Regions from separate parts of the Nonomuraea sp. NPDC049141 genome, predicted to be linked through region 1. Evidence: riboswitches for the same ligand, from Rfam matches in the RefSeq annotation. Region 1 holds a riboswitch; the other holds the start of a gene.
The links. A riboswitch is a leader RNA that binds a small molecule or an ion and turns the genes downstream of it on or off. The one in region 1 is predicted to bind glycine.
Positions count from the first base shown of each region.

Region 2: it holds a riboswitch for glycine, as region 1 does, so the genes downstream of both, gcvP (aminomethyl-transferring glycine dehydrogenase) here and glyA (serine hydroxymethyltransferase) in region 1, are expected to answer to the same signal.

Region 1 covers NZ_JBEZDR010000018.1:103,293-107,800, reverse strand. The annotation lists gene AB0B91_RS43095 (aldehyde dehydrogenase family protein) at 1-155, shown strand, start outside; gene AB0B91_RS43090 (IclR family transcriptional regulator C-terminal domain-containing protein) at 148-930, opposite strand; gene AB0B91_RS43085 (DUF4863 family protein) at 1,014-1,523, shown strand; gene AB0B91_RS43080 (nitroreductase) at 1,534-2,247, shown strand; glycine riboswitch at 2,276-2,374, shown strand; gene glyA (serine hydroxymethyltransferase) at 2,526-3,800, shown strand; gene AB0B91_RS43070 (alpha/beta hydrolase) at 3,847-4,508, opposite strand, start outside.
Region 2 covers NZ_JBEZDR010000019.1:151,169-155,676, forward strand. The annotation lists gene gcvP (aminomethyl-transferring glycine dehydrogenase) at 1-1,885, opposite strand, end outside; glycine riboswitch at 2,041-2,135, opposite strand; gene AB0B91_RS44515 (MerR family transcriptional regulator) at 2,170-2,790, opposite strand; gene AB0B91_RS44520 (bifunctional nuclease family protein) at 2,939-3,409, opposite strand; gene AB0B91_RS44525 (MerR family transcriptional regulator) at 3,519-4,181, opposite strand; gene AB0B91_RS44530 (FHA domain-containing protein) at 4,246-4,508, opposite strand, start outside.

The sequences.
Region 1 (4,508 bases):
GGATCATCTGGATCAACCAATGGCAGGGCGGCGGCCCGGACCGCGTCTTCGAGCCCGCCGGTGACAGCGGAGTCGGCGCCGTCGGCGGTCACGCCGCCTACGACGCCGCCACCCGCCCCTCGGCGATCCACCGGGAGCCAGGCCTTGTCACATGAGCTGGTGGTGAAGCTCCTCGGCGGCTTCCCTCAAGACCTTGAGGACGTCGCCGTGCATGACCTCCGGAGAGATCTGCTCGATCCGGCATCCGACGTGGAGTGCGGCGATCGTACGGTCGTCCCAGCGGCGCAGCGGCACGGCGATCGAGTGGGCGCCGCGTTCCACGTCGTCGGCCACGTAGCTGTAGCCGTCGCGCAGGACGCGGTCGAGAACCTCACCGGAGGGAGCGTCGGGGACCTCCGCCAGCTTGGCCGCGCGTTCTTCCGGCGGCAGGTGCGCGAGAAGCACCTTGCCCAGCGAGGAGATCGCGGCCGGGGTGCGGTAGCCGATCCCGCTGCCGATCTGGAGCAACCGGTTCGGCACGGAACGGGCGATCATCACGGCGTCCGGGCCGTCGAGCACCGCGACGGAACACGCCTCGCCCAACTCCCCGCAGATCCGGTCGCACACCGGCTGCATGATCACGCCTGCCACATTCGATGTGAGATAGCCGCTGGCCAGACGGAGAACTCGCGGTGTGAGCTCGTACGCGCGGCCGTCCATCACGAGAAAGCCGAGATGCTCCAGCGTCAGAACCGCCCGCCGCACCGTCGCCCGCGACAGGTCCAGCTCGCGCGCGAGGTCGGCCTGTGTGAGACGCCGCCGGTCGGGCCCGAACGCCGACAGCACCGCCAGACCCCGGGCCAGCGCCTCGGAGAAGTCCGCCGCGTTCGGCGCGTTCGCGAGCTGACGTTCCTGCCGCTCCGCGCGGTCCTTGTCCGCCAGACGTCCCATGCCGCTATCCCTCCCGATCACCACAGCTCCGCCTCACAGTATCCGTTGAACCTCTGTGCGGCAATCGAACGAAAGGAGTTTCCATGACCTCCCCGCAAGACCTGATCGAGCGCAGCATCCCGTTCCTCGACGAGATCAAGAACCGCACCGCCGGCGAGGACCTCGAGATCTGGCTCAACGAGACCTACGGCCCGGGCACGCCGTTGTACGACGACCTCGCTCGCATGATCACCGACGGCGTCCGTGACGGGTGGGCGGCCAACATCGAAGTCGACGGCCCCAAGTACCGGCGCAGCCGGATCGCCGAACCGAGCGAGGAACTGAACTACTTCAGCATCACGGCCGTGTACATGGACAGCCAGGAGCCCTACCGCGGGCAGTACCATCAGCATCCCTACGGCGAGCTCAACGTCGTCGTCCCGCTCGACCCCGGCGCCCGGCTCATCGGCCCGCGAGGATGGACGGGCGCGGGCTGGACCGCGCCCGGGCCCAGCAGCCACCACTACCCCGAGGTCAAAGGGGGCGCGCTGATCGCCCTGTTCTACCTGCCCGCCGGGCGCATCTCGTACGACATCACCCCGCCCGCCGCCTGACATGCGACCCGTGGACGAACTGACGATGTCCGCGGCGACAGTCGAGGAGGCGCTGCTCGGCCGTCGTAGCGTGCGCGCCTTCCTGCCGAAGGCCGTTCCGCGGGCCGAGATCGACCGGCTGCTGGCCCTGGCCGCTCGTTCGGCCAGCAACGCCAACACCCAACCCTGGCACGTGCACGTCATCACCGGTGCGGCCAAGCGTCGCCTCAGCGCCGCGGTCCTCCGCGCGCACGACGACGGCGAGCGGGTGCCGGAGACCGAATACCCGTACCAGCCCCGGCCCGACGAGTGGGCGGAGCCGTACCGGTCACGACGACGCCGTTTCGGGGAGGGGCTGTACCGCGACACGCTCGGGTTCAGCCCGGAGGACACGGCGGGCAGGCTCAGCCATCACCGGCGCAACTACGAGTTCTTCGGCGCACCGGTCGGGATCATCCTCACCGTCAGCCGGCACCCCCTCTTGGGGGCACTCGTGGACGCCGGCCTGTTCCTGCAGGCGCTCATGCTCGCGGCGCGGGAGGCAGGTCTGGACACCTGCTCGCAGGCGTCGTTCATCGACTTCTATCCGGTGCTGCGCGAACACCTGCGCATACCCGAGGACCACCTCATCGTCTGCGGGCTCGCACTGGGGCATGCCGACCCCGACCACCACCTCAATCGGCACCGCACCCCGCGAGAACCGGTCAGTTCCTTCAGCACCTTCTATAGTGATGAACTCGCATAGTTCCTAACCAACTGAATATCGCGCCGTTTCCACCGGAGCGGGAGAGCCCTCGCCTGCCTGTCGCGGTGAGGCGCCGAAGGAGCAACTCTCCCCAGAAACTCTCAGGCCCCATGACCGCTCCGGCGAGGCGAACTCTGAAAAGCCAGGACCCCGGTCCTGCACCCATGGTGCAAACCGTTCACGCGGTGAAACTCTCAGGTACCGATGACAGAGCGGGGAGGTCACCCAGCCGTGGCGCCGCGACCGAGCGGCGCCTGACCGAGGGAGGAGCCTCCACCATGTCGAGTGCCCACAACCAGTCTCTGGCCGAGCTCGACCCGGAGATCTACCGGGCCGTCGCCGCGGAACTGGACCGGCAGCGGCACACCCTGGAGCTGATCGCGAGCGAGAACTTCGCTCCGCTCGCGGTGATGCAGGCACAGGGCTCCGTCCTGACCAACAAGTACGCCGAGGGCTACCCCGGCCGCCGCTACTACGGTGGCTGCGAGCACGTCGACGTCATGGAGCGGCTCGCGATCAGCCGGGTCACGCGGCTCTTCGGCGCCGCGTTCGCCAACGTCCAGCCCCACTCCGGCGCCCAGGCGAACGCGGCTGCGATGTCCGCCCTGCTCGATCCCGGCGACACGATCCTCGGCCTCGACCTGGCGCACGGCGGGCATCTCACCCACGGGATGCGGCTGAGCTTCAGCGGAAAGCTGTACAACGCCGTGCCCTACCATGTGCGCGACACCGATTTCCGCCTCGACATGGCCGAGGTCGAACGGCTCGCCCTCGAACACCTGCCCAAGCTGATCGTCGCCGGCTGGTCGGCGTACCCGCTGCACCTGGACTTCGCTGAGTTCCGGCGGATCGCCGACCGCGTGAACGCGTACCTGATGGTGGACATGGCGCACTTCGCCGGACTCGTGGCGGCCGGCCTGCACCCCGACCCGGTGCCGTACGCGGACGTCGTCACCACCACCACGCACAAGACCCTCGGCGGCCCGCGCGGCGGAGTGATCCTCACCAATCACGCCGAACTCGCCAAACGCGTCAACTCCGCCGTCTTCCCCGGACAACAGGGCGGCCCCCTGGAGCACGTGATCGCCGCCAAGGCGGTGGCGTTCAAGCTGGCCGCCACCGAGGAGTTCCGCGACCGGCAGCGCCGCACCCTCGATGGCGCCCGCGTCCTCGCCGAACGGCTGCTCGCCGACGACGTCCGCGCGGCCGGCATCTCCGTACTGACCGGCGGTACCCAGGTTCACCTCCTCGTTGTCGACCTGCGCCACTCCGACCTCGACGGACGCCAGGCCGAGGACCGGCTGCACGCTGCGGGCATCACCGTCAACCGCAACGCCGTCCCGTTCGACCCGCGGCCTCCGATGATCTCCTCCGGTCTGCGCATCGGCACGCCGGCGCTCGCCACACGCGGATTCGGCCCCGCGGAGTTCGCCGAGGTCGCCGACATCATCGCGACCACCCTGGTCACCCCGCCCACCGGCCGGCTACTGGCCGACCTGCGCTCCCGGATCGCCACCCTGACGGCGAAATTCCCGCTCTACCCGAACTTGTGAAGCGACCGCTCCGAGCACTCTGCTGTACTCGGCCCCCCGCCTGGCGTCAGGTCTTCGGGTGGTCGAAGCCGTCCAGGATCGTGGTGAGGAGGTCGGCGAACTCCCGTGGGTGAGTCTGGTACGGGGTGTGCCCGCCGGGGAACTCCTGGCACGGCACCCCGAAGCGCTCGCTCAGGACGTGCGCGGGCCGGTAGTAGGGGCGGCCCACGCTGTCGTGGCCGGTGGCCAGGCACCACGGGATCGTGACCGTCTCCAGGGCCTTCAGGTCGGGCTGGTAGGACATGAATACGGGTAGCTCGCGGGTGAGCAGGATGTCGACGTTGCCCATGAGCCGGAACATCCCGCTCGGCCGGCGGCCGGTCACCCTGCGGGCCAGCGCGGCGCCGCCCATCGCCACCCGCAGAGCGCCGGCGGTCACGGCCCGCCCGGTCGGGTTGGTGAACAGCCGCGGCGCCTTGGGCAGGGTCATGACCGAGAACGCGGCGAACCCCTGCATGGGCCCCTCCCGCTCGGCGATGCCGGCCAACTCGTCGAAGGCGCGCTGCTCGGGACTGTCCCGGCCATCGGGCAGGACTCCGACCAGTGGCGGTTCGTGGACGACCGCGCCGCGCAGCCGGTCGGCGTGGCGGATCAGGAGCTCCACCGTGATGATCGCCCCGGCGCTGTTGCCGAAGACGAAGGCACGGTCGATGCCATAGTGATCCAGGA
Region 2 (4,508 bases), on a different contig from region 1:
TGTCGATCTTGGCGTCGAGGTCGGCCAGGTCCACGTTGCCCTCGGAGTCGCAGGCCACGACCACGACGCGCATGCCGGCCATGACGGCGCTGGCCGCGTTCGTGCCGTGCGCGGAGGACGGGATGAGGCAGATGTCGCGGTGGTCGTCGCCGTGGTCGCGGTGGTAGGCCCGGATCGCGAGCAGCCCGGCGAACTCGCCCTGGGAGCCGGCGTTCGGCTGGATGGAGACCGCGTCGTAGCCGGTCACCTCGGCCAGCCACTCCTCCAGGGTCTCGATGAGGTGGCGGTAGCCCTCGGCCTGCGCGGTGGGCGCGTAGGGGTGGATCCCGGCGAACTCCGGCCAGGTGATCGGCTCCATCTCGGTGGTCGCGTTCAGCTTCATCGTGCAGGAGCCGAGCGGGATCATGGAGCGGTCGAGCGCGATGTCCTTGTCCTGGAGCCTGCGCAGGTAGCGCAGCATCGCGGTCTCGGAGTGGTGGCTGTGGAAGACGGGGTGGGTGAGGTAGCCGGACTCGCGGGTCAGCGAGCCGGGCAGCGTGTCCAGTCCCTCGTCGGCGAGGAGGCCGGCCACCGGCCCACTGGCGCCGAAGGCGGCGGCGACCTGCTCGAGGTCGGCCGCCGTGGTCTTCTCGTCGCAGGCCACCGAGACGTGGTCGGCGTCGGCCTGCCACACGTTGACGCCGCGTTCGGCGGCCTGCCGTACGACCTCGGCGGCCCGGCCGGGCACCCTGGCCAGCACGGTGTCGAAGAACTCGCGGTGCACGACCTCGACGCCGCCCCGGCGCAGGCACTCGGCCAGCGCCGCGGCGTGCCGGTGGACGCGGGCGGCGATGCGGCGCAGCCCGTCGGGCCCGTGGTAGACGGCGTACATGCCGGCGATGACGGCGAGCAGGACCTGCGCGGTGCAGATGTTGCTGGTGGCCTTCTCGCGCCTGATGTGCTGCTCGCGGGTCTGCAGGGCCAGCCGGTAGGCGGGCGCGCCGTCGGCGTCGACGGAGACGCCCACGAGGCGGCCGGGCATCTGCCGCTGCAGTCCCTCGCGTACGGACATGTAGGCGGCGTGCGGCCCGCCGAAGCCGAACGGCACGCCGAAGCGCTGCGAGGAGCCGATCGCGATGTCGGCGCCGAGCTCGCCGGGCGCGGTGACCAGGGTGAGCGCGAGCAGGTCGGCGGCGGCCACGACGAGCGCGCCGGCCGCGTGCGCCCGCTCGGCCACGGCGCGGAAGTCGCGCAGCCGGCCGGAGGCGCCCGGGTACTGGACGAGCACACCGAAGCACTCGGGCAGCTCCCCGTCGAGCGTGTCCTCCACGAGCGTGATGCCCAGCGGCTCGGCGCGGGTGGCCAGCACCGTCTTGGTCTGGGGCAGCGCGTCGGCGTCGACGACGAACACCTGGCTCTTGGACTTGCCCGCGCGCCTGGCCAGTGTCATCGCCTCGGCGGCGGCCGTGCTCTCGTCGAGCAGCGAGGCGCCCGCGACGGCGAGTCCGGTCAGGTCGGTGACGACGGTCTGGAAGTTGAGCAGCGCCTCCAGGCGGCCCTGCGAGATCTCCGGCTGGTAGGGGGTGTAGGCGGTGTACCAGCCCGGGTTCTCCAGCAGGTTGCGGCGGATCACCGCAGGGGTGATCGTGTCGTGGTAGCCCAGGCCGATCATCGAGGTGAGCACCCGGTTGCGGCCCGCGATGGCCCGCAGCTCGGCGATGACCTCGGTCTCACTGGCCGCGGCGGGCAGGGCGAGCCGGTCCTTGATCCTGATGGACTCCGGGACGGCCACCGCCACCAGGTCGGCCACGGACTCGAAACCCACGGCCTCGAGCATGCGCTGCTGCTCGGGTTCGGACGGGCCGATGTGCCGGGTCGAGAACGGCGGAACTGACAGATCGGTCATGCGAGGTGCCTCCCGAGGGCTTTGGAGACCGGCGCCAGGGCGCGGGCGAGTGCCGGATCTCCCCCTCTGTCATGGCGACCTGAGAGCTTCACCCCATGTGGGCTTGCACCGTCGGTGAGGTGCGCCTGGCGGGCGCACCTGCTTTCCAGAGTTGCCTACCCCGCGCGGTACAGGTGCCTGAGAGATTCCGGGGAGGGTTGCTCCTTCGGCGCCCCGGGAACCAGCCCGGGGACTCTCCCGCATGGGGTTATCAGCCTTGCGCTCTACAGGTTACTACCCAATTGCTACCCTATGCGGCGCGCGCGCCGCCGCTGGGCCAGCTCGTCAGCGGGGTGGTCGGCCGGGACGCTGTCCTCGACCGCCGCCCTTTCCCCCGGCAGCTCCGCGAGGGAGCCCTCGACCTCTCGCCAGACCCGGCCGAGCGCGATGCCGAACACGCCCTGGCCGCCCTGGAGCAGATCGATCACCTCGTCGGCCGAGGTGCACTCATAGACGCTGACGCCGTCACTCATGAGCGTGATCTGCGCGAGGTCGCCCACCCCGCGGTCACGCAGATGTTGTACGGCCGTACGGATCTGCTGGAGGGAGACTCCGGTGTCGAGGAGCCGCTTGACGACCTTGAGCACCAGGATGTCGCGGAAGCTGTAGAGCCGCTGCGAGCCCGAGCCGTGCGCGGCTCTTATCGTCGGCTGGACCAGCTCCGTGCGCGCCCAGTAATCGAGCTGCCGGTAGGTGATGCCGGCCGCCGCGCACGCCGTCGGGCCACGGTATCCGATGTCTGCCGGCAGCGACGCGGGCTGCTCGTCGAAGAGCAGCCCCTGCTCTCCGGCACGCTGCCGCGCACTCTCACGCCGCACCGGATCTTCCTGGCCGGTCGTCTTTCCCTCGCCGCTGCTGACCGCCACGCGGACCTCCGGCTTTCTCTCATCCCGTGGCCTGATCTGGGGGTTCGTAAAAGCGCGACCACGGGTTTCACTTGCACCGTAGGACCGTGACCATGCGCAGTCAACGATCCGGCTCGGCGCGTCGTGAAGCGTAAATGCACTGAAATACCTACCCCGCCCGGCCAAAGTCTTCGGGGGTGATCGTGTCAAGGAACTCCCTGAACTTCTCCACCTCATCCTCCTGGTCGTCCGGGATGATCACCCCGGCTTCCTGGACGACTTCTTCGCTGGCGAAGATACGCGCTCCGGTGCGGAGCGCGAGCGCGATCGAGTCGGACGGGCGCGCGCTCACCTCTACGCCGTTGGAGAACACCAGATCGGCGAAGAAGATCCCGTCACGCAGCGCAACGATGTTGACCGCGCGCAGACCCACGCCAAGAGCGCTCAGCACGTCCCTGAACAGGTCGTGCGTGAGCGGACGGGCTGGAGGCTCCTCCGCTTGGGCCAGCGCGATGGCCGTGGCTTCGGTCATCCCAATCCAAATCGGCAGGAACCTCTCCCCGTGTGCCTCCTTGAGCAAGACGATCGGCTGATTTGTGGGCATCTCTACGCGAACACCCACGACCTCCATCTGCAACACGGGCTGCTCCATATTCGACTGGTCGGCGACCCCGGCACAGCTATTTGGCCGGTCCGCTTCTGCATTTCAACGTAACACCCGAGGGGCCTTGTATGTCCCGCTGGTCCGGTCATCGGCCTAGAACGGTTCGCACGCCCGTGCGGACGAGAGAGGCATGCAGGTCGAGCAGCAACGCCGACAGCTCCCTGGCGGCCTCGTCGGCCTCTCCGATGGCCCCTGGGGCCCGTCGTTTGAGTATCGGCGCGATCGTCTGCTCCACCAGCCCGCACTCGCGCTCGGCCGCGGCCTTGACCGCGCGTAGATGCCGGGCGCGCAGGCCGAACCGGGCCAGGGCGCCGACGCTGCGCGCCACGTTGAGCGCCTCCTCGTCGTAGCGCCTGGCCGTCGCCGCGAGCAGCCCGTAGTCCTCGAGCTCGGCGAGCGTCTCCTCGTCGAGCCCGGCCGCCTCCAGCAGCTCGGCACGGCTCAGCCGTACTTCCTGCCGCTCCGGCCGGTCGGTCAAGGCCCGCGGACGGCCGAAGTGCTCGGCCATCTTGTCCTTGATCACCCGCAGCGGCAGATAGTGGTCGCGCTGCTCGGTGAGGATGTAGCGGAGCTGCTCGACGTGCAGGTGAGTGAACTTGCGGTAACCCGACGGGCTGCGCTCAGGCTCGATGAGCCCCTCGCCCTCCAAGAACCGGATCTTGGAGATCGTCACATCGGGGAACTCGCCCTGGAGCATGGCGAGCACCTCCCCGATGCTCATGTGCGAGCGTGCCGCCTGCGCGCTCATGCGGCTCCCTCCGACGGCCGCTCGCTGCGCTCGGCTGCTCCCACCAGTCGCTCGCTGCGCTCGCTCATGCGCCGGCGGCGGTCCGCATCAGGAAGACGAGGCGGAACTTGCCGATCTGCACCTCGTCACCGGAATGCAGCGGCACCTCCTCGATGCGTTCCCTGTTGACGTAGGTGCCGTTGAGGCTGCCCACGTCGCGCACGGAGAACTGGCCGCCACGCAGGCGGTAGAACTCCACGTGCCGGCGGGAGACCGTGATGTCGTCAAGGAAGATATCGCTTTCGGGATGTCGCCCCGTGGTGGTGAGCTCCTTGTCGAGCCGGAACC